DNA from 3 places in the Microbispora sp. CA-102843 genome. Region 3 is predicted to be linked to each of the others. Evidence: predicted binding sites of a transcription regulator. Region 3 holds the regulator's gene; each other region holds the start of a gene.
The links. Region 3 encodes LexA, which represses DNA repair genes until DNA is damaged. Its sites were predicted from a motif close to TCGAACANNTGTTCGA; they were not measured.
Positions count from the first base shown of each region.

Region 1: the regulator LexA is predicted to act here: its motif matches at 1,970-1,985, upstream of recA (recombinase RecA).
Region 2: the regulator LexA is predicted to act here: its motif matches at 1,603-1,618, upstream of ruvC (crossover junction endodeoxyribonuclease RuvC).

Region 1 is NZ_JBNJNF010000001.1:7,150,211-7,153,479, forward strand. It holds gene recX (recombination regulator RecX) at 1-316, opposite strand, end outside; gene recA (recombinase RecA) at 703-1,803, opposite strand; gene ACQEVJ_RS33120 (hypothetical protein) at 2,134-2,409, shown strand; gene ACQEVJ_RS33125 (ABC transporter permease) at 2,434-3,269, opposite strand, start outside.
Region 2 is NZ_JBNJNF010000001.1:3,325,016-3,328,284, forward strand. It holds gene ACQEVJ_RS15670 (YebC/PmpR family DNA-binding transcriptional regulator) at 1-321, shown strand, start outside; gene ACQEVJ_RS15675 (GNAT family N-acetyltransferase) at 392-1,564, shown strand; gene ruvC (crossover junction endodeoxyribonuclease RuvC) at 1,686-2,288, shown strand; gene ruvA (Holliday junction branch migration protein RuvA) at 2,285-2,905, shown strand; gene ruvB (Holliday junction branch migration DNA helicase RuvB) at 3,019-3,269, shown strand, end outside.
Region 3 is NZ_JBNJNF010000001.1:2,256,577-2,259,845, forward strand. It holds gene ACQEVJ_RS10535 (cellulase family glycosylhydrolase) at 1-1,004, shown strand, start outside; gene lexA (transcriptional repressor LexA) at 1,092-1,808, opposite strand; gene nrdR (transcriptional regulator NrdR) at 2,241-2,711, shown strand; gene ACQEVJ_RS10550 (vitamin B12-dependent ribonucleotide reductase) at 2,848-3,269, shown strand, end outside.

The DNA.
Region 1 (3,269 bases), 4.9 Mb from region 3:
GCCCGCGACCGGTGTGCCGGGAGCTCACCCACGCGGCGGCGAACGCCTCGTCGTCGATGAGCCCGACCTCGGAGAACCGCTCCAGCACGGCGTTCGCCGCCTCCTCGGGCACCTCCCGCTTGCGCAGGGCGTCCGCGAGCTGGGCCCGGGTCTTGGGCGCCATCGTCAGCAGCCGCAGGCAGATGGCTCTGGCCACCGCCTCGGGGTCGGCCGGCGGTCCGTCGCTCGCCGCCGCGCCTTCCTGCGGGCCGTCGGGAAGCCACCCGCCGGACCTCTTACGCTCTCGCCTGCCTCGCCGGGCTCCCCGGTCGGTCAGCGCTCCCCAGTCTGTCAGCGCATCCGGGTCTCCCTGCGCTTCCGAGTCTGTCAGCGCATCCCGGTCTCCCAGCGCATCCCGGTTTCCCAGCGCATCCCGGTCTCCCAGGCCTGCCCGGTCTCCTCGCCGACCGCCACGTCCCCGACGCCGCCGTCCGGCCCCGCCGGCGTCCTGACTCGCCTCCGCGCGCCCGATCTCCGCCCGCCCGATCTCCGCGCGCCCGATCTCCGCACGCGCGATCTCCGCACGCAGGGCGGCGATCGTCGCGGACGCGTCCTCAGCCGGCCCTGACGGCTCCTCGACCGGCCCCCAGGGTCCCGAGTTCCAGTCCCCCGGCCCGATCCCGTCGTCCGGGCCGGGGGGCTCGTCGCGCCTCATGCCTGCGCTCAGACGTCACCCGGCTTGGGCGCGCTGGCCGCCTTGCTGCCCCGGCCGGACGTGGGGGCGGGCGGCGCCGCCGGAGCGGCGACGGGCTCGCTCGGCGAGTCGAGCCGCGGCCCGACCCCGAGCTTCTCCTTGATCTTCTTCTCGATCTCGTTGGCGATGTCGGGGTTGTTCTTCAGGAAGTTGCGGGCGTTCTCCTTGCCCTGCCCGAGCTGGTCGCCCTCGTACGTGTACCAGGCGCCGGCCTTGCGCACGAACCCGTGCTCGACGCCCATGTCGATCAGCCCGCCCTCGCGGGAGATGCCGATGCCGTACAGGATGTCGAAGTCGGCCTGGCGGAAGGGCGGGGCCATCTTGTTCTTGACGACCTTCACCCGGGTCCGGTTGCCGACCGGCTCGGTGCCGTCCTTGAGCGTCTCGATCCTGCGCGCGTCCAGCCGCACCGACGCGTAGAACTTCAGCGCCTTGCCACCCGTGGTGGTCTCGGGGCTTCCGAACATGACGCCGATCTTCTCGCGGAGCTGGTTGATGAAGATGGCGGTGGTCCGGGTCTGGTTCAGCGCGCCGGCGATCTTGCGCAGGGCCTGCGACATGAGGCGGGCCTGGAGACCGACGTGGCTGTCGCCCATCTCGCCCTCGATCTCGGCCTTCGGCACGAGGGCCGCGACCGAGTCGATCACGATGATGTCGACGGCGCCGGAGCGGATCAGCATGTCCGCGATCTCCAGCGCCTGCTCACCGGTGTCCGGCTGGGAGACGAGCAACGCGTCGACGTCGACGCCCAGCTTCTTGGCGTACTCGGGGTCGAGGGCGTGCTCGGCGTCGATGAACGCGGCGATGCCGCCGCCCTTCTGGGCGTTGGCCACGGCGTGCAGGGCGACCGTCGTCTTACCGGAGGACTCGGGGCCGTACACCTCGACGATCCTGCCGCGGGGATAGCCGCCGATGCCGAGGGCGACGTCGAGAGCGATCGAACCGGTGGGGATGACCTCGATCGGGGCACGCGCGTCGTCTCCGAGACGCATGACGCTGCCCTTGCCGAACTGCCGCTCGATTTGCGCGAGGGCGGTCTCAAGGGCCTTCTCGCGGTCGTTGATTGCCATTGGGTGCCCCCTGGAGGGTGGTCGTCTACTCGGTCACCGAAAAACTACGGGGTGCCACCGACATTTTCCGGGGCTTCCCGCACGCCGCCCCGAAAGGCGGGCCGGGAGCCTGTCGCGCCCCGGCGCCGTGACGGCGCGCACCCCGGCGGCGACCAGTCCAATATAGCCGAACGGCTGTTCGATCAATGCCCGAACCGCCACGGTGCGCGGCGAGGGAACGGCATCCCAACCGCGCCGTTACATTCCCGGGCGTTACCCCAGCGTGGTTGTCAGCGCGCTGACCTGGGACGATCCTTGTAGCAAAGCTGGATCTCCCGCTGGAGGGGCCACGTGACGGGCACCGGCGACTACAGCGGACAGCGCCTGGCCCACCTTGAGGCGCTCGCGGCGCGACTCCCCGAGCGCGGTCTCACCGCGCGACTGCTCGGCACGGACGATCCCGTCCTGTCCGTCTGGCACCCGGACACCGGCAGGCAGACGATCGTCTTCGCGACGCCCGCCAAGGAAGGCTGGATGTTCCTGTGGGCCCCGGGCGGCCAGGAGAGCGCCGACGACCCCGGCCGCGCGGCCGAACTGATCAGTCAGACACTCTCCCGGCAACCCTGACCCTCCAGCGGGCGCTCCCGGCCGTCAGCGGACGACTTCGCCCAGCTTGACCCGGGCGCCGGTGCGGAGCACCGCCCGCCGGTAGACGCGGGCCGCGCCCAGCAGGACGGCCACCACGGCCACGATCATGAGCGCTCCGGCGATGAGGATCTCCCCCAGCGGCACGTCGACGGCCGCCGTACGCACGGGCATGACCATCGAGGAGAACGGCGGCACGAACGACAGCACGCGCGCGACCGTGCCCGTCGGCTCGACGGCGGCGAAGTAGGCCGTCAGGTAGGTGAACATCATGAGCATGGTCATCGGCGTCAGGACGGTGTTGAGCTCCTCCTGCCGCGACACCAGGGAGCCGAAGGCGGCGGCGAGCGCCGAGAAGAAGGCGTAGCCCAGCACGAACCAGACGACCGCGCTGACCACGATTCCCCCCATTCCGGGGGGCAGATCGGCCGTGAAGCCGGTCGCGAACGACGCCGAAAGACCGGCGGCGATGACCACGACGAGGTTGACCAGCCCCAGCGAACCCAGCCCGACGATCTTGCCGCCCAGGAGCTGCCAGGGACGCACCGAGGTGAGCAGGATCTCCACGATGCGGCTGCCCTTCTCCTCCACCACGCCCATGGCGACGAACATCGAGGAGTAGATGAGCAGGAAGAACAGCACCATCACGATCAGCGTGGCGATGCCGGTGCGCACGCCCTGGTAGCGGGCGTCGACGCCGACCGACTCCACCGTCAGCGGCGTGATCGTGAGGCCGGCCGCCTTGATCTGATGGTCACGGTGGGCGCTCTCCAGGATCAGCCCCAGCCGCTGGTCGAGTTCGCCGTTCGCGAGGACCTTGTCCCCGTTGATCAGGGCCGCGT
Region 2 (3,269 bases), 1.1 Mb from region 3:
AAGGGGGCGCTGACCGAGGACGACGTGCTCATGGCCGTCCTCGACGCGGGGGCCGAGGAGGTCAACGACCTCGGCGAGAACTTCGAGGTGGTCTGCGAGGCCTCCGACCTCATCCCGGTGCGCAAGGCGCTTCAGGACGCGGGCATCGACTACGAGTCGGCCGAGATGAGCTTCGTCCCGACGCTCAACGTCCCGCTGGACGAGGACGGCGCCCGCAAAATCTTCAAGCTCATCGACGCGCTCGAGGACAGCGACGACGTGCAGAACGTCTGGGCGAACTTCGACGTGAGCGACGAGGTCATGGAGAAGATCGAGGCCTGACGCGGGAGCCGGGCAGGGAGGCGGAAAACCGGTGGCAGAGGCCGCCGGGGCCCGCATAGCTTGGCCCGTTGTGGAAATCCGTCATCTCACGAGCGACGACCTGGACGCCGTCCTCGACAACCGCAGGCGCGCCTTCGGCCCGCTGTCGGGCGGCGGCGCCGAGACCTGGCGCAAGCTCGTCTCCCCGATGCTGCCCGAGGGCCGTTACCTGGGCGCCTTCGACGGCCCCCGCCTCGTCGGCGCGGCCAGGATCAACCCGTATGTCCAGTGGTGGCACGGTCGCCCGCTGTCCATGGGCGGCGTGGCGGGTGTTACGGTGTCGCCGGAGGACCGCGGCAGGGGTGTGGGCCGGATGCTCACGCACGCGGCCATCGAGCGCTGCGCGGAACTCGGCCACGCGGTCTCCGCACTCTATCCGGCCACCACGCCGGTGTACCGGAGCGCGGGCTACGAGCACGCCGGCGTGCTCCAGCGGATCACCGTGCCCGCCGAGGCGCTGCGCACGCTGGGCGGCCCGGGCGGCGCGGCCGGCGCGGTCAAGCTGCGCCGGATGGGCCCCGCCGACGCGGCCGAGCTCGTGGCCCTGATCGGCAGGGTGCACGCCGCCACGCGCGCGAGCGGGCCGCTGTGCCTCGACGAGCGGACCTGGCGCCTGTGGCTGGAGGACGACGACGACTTCTGCTACCTGGCCGAGGACGGGTTCGTCGTCTACCGGTGGAGCGACGGGAACATCGAGGTCGACAACCTGCTGGCGGGGTCGGAGGCGACGGCCCGGGCCCTGTGGTCGGTGGTCGGCAGCGCCTCGACCGTCGCGAAGTCGGTGACCGCCTGCGTCGACCCGGCCGACCCGGTGCTCTGGATGCTGCGGGAGCGGTCGAAGGACGAGGTCACCCAGACCCGGTGGATGTTCCGGCTGATCGACCTGCCCGCCGCGGTCGAGGGGCGCGGCTTCCCCGCCGGGGTCCACGTCGAGACCCCCGTCGAGGTGACCGACTCCCGGCGCCCGGGCAACGCGGGCGCGTGGCTGCTGCGGGTGGACGGCGGCTCAGGCTCCGTGACGCGGCGGGACACGCCTCCCGGGGAGGCGGCGCGGCTCACGATCGGGGGGATGTCCGCGCTGTTCGCCGGCGTGCCCACGGCCACGCTCCGCCGCGCCGGTCTGCTGACCGGCGGCTCTCCCGACGCCGACGACGCACTGGACGCGGCGTTCGGCTGCGGGGCGTACATGATCGACTACTTCTGACGCGCCCGCGCGGCCGCTGATCGCGATAGAGTGACCGACCGAACAGGTGTTCGGCGCAGTGGCGGCCGCGCGGTGGCCGCGCCGCCCGGATCAGGGAGGCGTGCCGGTGCGGTTGCCCCAACTGCGGGTGATGGGCGTGGACCCGGGGCTGACGCGGTGCGGTCTCGGCGCCGTGGAGGGTCGTCCGGGCGCGCCGCTGAGCCTGCTGTCGGTCGGGGTGGTCCGCACCCCGGCCGACGACGACATCGGGTCCCGGCTGGTCGTCATCGAGGCGGAGATCGAGCGCTGGCTCGACGAGATCAGGCCGGACGCGGTCGCCGTCGAGCGGGTCTTCGCCCAGCACAACGTCCGTACGGTCATGGGGACGGCCCAGGCGTCGGCCGTCGCGATCGTCTGCGCGGCCCGGCGGGGGCTGCCGGTCGCGCTGCACACGCCGAGCGAGGTCAAGGCCGCCATCACGGGCAACGGCAACGCCGACAAGAAGCAGGTCGGCACGATGGTCACCCGGCTACTGCGGCTCGACGCCATGCCCAAGCCCGCTGACGCGGCCGACGCGCTCGCCCTCGCCATCTGCCACGTCTGGCGCGGCGGTGTGCAGCACCGCCTGGCCGACGCCCTGGCCAGGGCCCGTTCCGGCGGTGCGGGCACCGCGGGCTCTGGTAGGACTGGGACGCCCGGCGATGTCGCGGCCGGGCGTCCGGACCGGGGAGGGAGCACGCGGTGATCGCATCCGTTGCGGGGCAGGTGGCGGCGATCGGGGCCGACAGCGCCGTGGTCGAGGTCGGCGGCGTCGGGATGCTCGTCCACTGCGCCCCGGGCACCCTGGCCGGGCTGCGCGTGGGGGAACCCGCCCGGCTGTCCACCTCGCTCGTCGTCCGCGAGGACTCGCTCACGCTGTACGGCTTCGCCTCCGACGACGAGCGAACGGTCTTCGAACTGCTCCAGACGGCCAGCGGGGTCGGGCCGCGCCTGGCCCTGGCCATGCTCGCGGTCCACGCGCCCAACGCGCTGCGGGTCGCGGTGGCGAGCGCCGACATCAAGGCCCTGACGATGGTGCCCGGCATCGGCCAGAAGGGCGCGCAGCGCATCGTGCTCGAACTCAAGGACAAGCTCGGCACCCCGGCGGCGGCCGTCGACGCCGCGCTGAACGGCGCGGCCGCGCCGCCCGCATGGCGCGACCAGGTCCACTCGGGGCTGGTCGGGCTCGGCTACTCGTCGCGGGACGCCGACGAGGCGGTCGCGGCGGTGACCGCGGAGGCCGAGGCGGAGGTCGCGGCCGGTCGCGCCCCGCAGGTGGCCGCGCTGCTCAAGTCCGCCCTGCGCGCGCTGAGCGTGCGGTGACCTCGTGACGGGCCGCGCCTCGCCCGCCGTGCGGGGTGCGTGGTGGGTAATGGTTCGATGAAATTTTCACCGGGAAACAGACGGGTCCCGGCAGGCCGAGCGGATGGTGTCGAGTGAGCTTCGAGCGGGATCTCGTGTCGCCTGAACCCGAGGGCGACGAGCGGGTGATCGAGGCCGCGCTGCGTCCCCGGCGGCTGGACGAGTTCATCGGGCAGGGCCGGGTGCGCGAGCAGTTGTCGCTGGTGCTGGAGAGCGCCCTGCGCCGCAACCGCCCGCCCGACCACGTTCTGATGAGCGGCGGCCCCGGGCTCGGCAAGACGACGCTCGCCATGATCATCGCCTCTGAGCTGGGCGCGCCGCTGCG
Region 3 (3,269 bases):
CGCGTGACTGGCGGCTGGCGGCCGAGCGCGCGGGCAACGCCATCCTGTCCGTGCAGCCCAACTGGCTGATCTTCGTGGAGGGCGTGAGCTGCCCGAGTGGCGGCCTGTCCAACGTCTGGGACAACGACACCAGCAACGACGAGGACTGTGGCTGGTGGGGCGGCAACCTCACCAAGGCCGGGCAGTACCCGGTGCGGCTGAACGTGGCCAACCGGCTCGTCTACTCGCCCCACGAGTACGCCACGTCGGTCTACCACCAGACGTGGTTCGACGACCCGTCGTACCCGGCCAACATGCCGGCCATCTGGGACAAGTACTGGGGCTACCTGTACAAGCAGAACATCGCGCCGATCATGGTGGGCGAGTTCGGCACCACGCTGGCCAGCAACATCGACAAGGTCTGGCTCCAGGAGCTCATGAAGTACATGGGCAGCGGGGTGAACGGCATGTCGTTTACCTACTGGTCGTGGAACCCCAACTCGGGTGACACGGGCGGCATCCTGAAGGACGACTGGGCGACGGTCGACCAGGCCAAGCAGAGCATCATCTCGCCCTACCTGATCCCGCCGACGGGAGGCAACCCGACGCCGCCGGTGTCGCCCTCGGCCTCGCCGAGCGTGTCCCCTTCGGCGTCTCCGTCGAGGTCTCCCTCCGCGTCGCCGTCGGCGTCCCCGTCCGCGTCTCCCTCGTCGCCTGGCGGGAAGACGTGCACCGCCACGTACAAGGTCGCCAACGAGTATCCCGGCGGCTTCCAGGGCGAGGTCACGGTCAAGGCGGGCTCCTCGGCGATCTCCGCCTGGACCGTGAAGTGGGCCTTCCCGAACGGCCAGAGCATCAGCCAGCTCTGGAACGGCACGCTCAGCGCGAGCGGCTCCAACGTCACGGTGACGAATCTGTCCTACAACGGCGCGCTGGGCGCCGGGGCCTCGACCACGTTCGGCTTCAACGGAAGCTGGTCGGGCACCAACGGCGTTCCGTCGCCGGTGAGCTGCACCGCCTCCTGACGGCGAACTGAACACGGCACAGGACAAGCCCGGCGCTCTCGTGAGCGCCGGGCTTGTCCCTGTGCGGCGTCCGGAACCGGTGGACGGCTACAGCTTGCGCAGGACGGCCGTGACCTTGCCGAGCACGGTGGCCTCGTCACCGGGGATCGGCTCGTAGTTGGGGTTGTGCGGCACCAGCCACACGTGCCCGTCCTTGCGCTTGAACGTCTTCACGGTGGCCTCGCCGTCGATCATGGCGGCCACGATGTCGCCGTTGTCGGCGACCGGCTGCTGCCGCACCACGACCCAGTCGCCGTCGGCGATGGCGGCCTCGATCATCGAGTCGCCGGAGACCTGGAGCAGGAACAGCGTGCCCTCGCCCACGAGTTGCTTGGGCAGCGCGAACACGTCCTCGATGCTCTGCTCGGCGAGGATGGGACCACCGGCCGCGATGCGGCCGACCAGCGGCACGTAGGCCGCGGTGGGCCGGTTGAACCCGGCCTCCTCCTCGGAGGTCGCGTCGGGATCAACCCACAGCACCGGCTCGCCCGGCAGCCGGACCTCCAGGGCCCGGGGCCGATGCGGGTCACGCCGGAGGTAGCCCTTACGCTGGAGCGCCGTGAGCTGGTGCGACACGCTGGAGGTGCTGGTCAGCTGGACCGCTTCCCCGATCTCCCGCATGGACGGCGGATAGCCGCGCTGCTGGACCGAGTCGCGGATCACCTCGAGGATCTTCCGCTGCCTGGGGGTGAGGCCAAGCGAGTCGCGCCTGCGAACCGCGAGGTCGCTGACGCCATCCGCTTGCTCACTTCGGTCACTCACGATGCCACCTCTCGATCCGTGTTCCTCATGTCGCACAGAGCGACCGTACCGCGATTCAAGATCACCGTCAAACAATTGTTCGATATCCAGCGAAATCGCCGATCTCGACGTCCACCTCATCGTACGGGAGTTCGATCGATCCCGTGTTCGATTTACCCGATCTTCTCTGGTCGCTGTACGCCCAGGTCAGAAGCCCTACGGAAATCGGGCGAGAAAGGGCGCGTAAAGGGCGTATTCCCCGACGTGAGGGGCAGTTGAGGCAGCCGTGACTGGGGGCGCGACACGCGCGCCGAACAGGCACTTCCCCTCCCGTCGCCGGTTCGACTTGCGTTCAAGGTCGGGCACTCCTACGGTTGGACCACAACATCTAGTAGTCACAGCGGTGTAAGTTCACCACACCTTGTGTTCGGGATGTACGTTCAGGGAGGCGATGAAGTGCACTGTCCGTTCTGTCGCCACCCGGACACCCGGGTCGTGGACAGCCGTGCGGCCGAGGACGGGGCGGCGATCCGCCGCCGGCGCACCTGCCCCGAGTGCGGGCGCAGGTTCACCACCCAGGAGACCGTGCTGCTGATGGTGAGCAAGCGCAGCGGGGTCACCGAGCCGTTCTCCCGGGAGAAGGTCATCGCCGGCGTACGGCGGGCCTGCCAGGGGCGCCCGGTCGGCGAGGACTCCCTCGCCCAGCTCGGGCAGCGCGTCGAGGAGAGCATCCGGGGCACCGGCGCGGCCGAGATCGCCTCCCACGAGGTGGGCCTGGCCATCCTGGGCCCGCTCCGCGACCTCGACGAGGTGGCCTACCTGCGTTTCGCGTCGGTCTATCGGGGATTCGAGACGCTGGCCGACTTCGAGATGGAGATCGAGCAGCTCCGGGCGGCCAGAGGCGACCGGGAGCCGATCGAGGACTGAGCGCCTCCTCCCGGGGAGACCGGGACGGGGCGGAGGCGGCGGCACGGCGTGGGTGCGGTGGCCGCGGCGCGACGATGAGTTTGTAACGAGCGTGGTCCGAAAGAGGGGCTCCACCGGGCCCTGGGAGGGGGAAGTCATGACGGAGACCGTGAGCGGCACCGTATCGGGCGCAGGGGGCCGGGCCGGCAAGCGCCCGCGCAAGGGCCTGAAGATGAAGCGCGTCTTCACCACCCCGGGTGTCCACCCGTACGACGAGGTCCGCTGGGAGCGGCGCGACGTCGTGATGACGAACTGGCGGGACGGCTCGGTCAACTTCGAGCAGCACGGCGTGGAGTTCCCGGACTTCTGGTCGGTCAACGCGGCCAACATCGTCACCACCAAGTACTTCCGCGGGGCGGTGGGCACCCCGCAGCGCGAGTCGAGCCTCAAGCAGCTCGTCGACCGGGTGGTTGGCGTCTACACCAGGACCGGCGTCGAGAACGGCTACTTCGCTTCCGAGGAGGACGCGGAGATCTTCGACCACGAGCTCAAGCACGCCCTGATCCACCAGATCTTCAG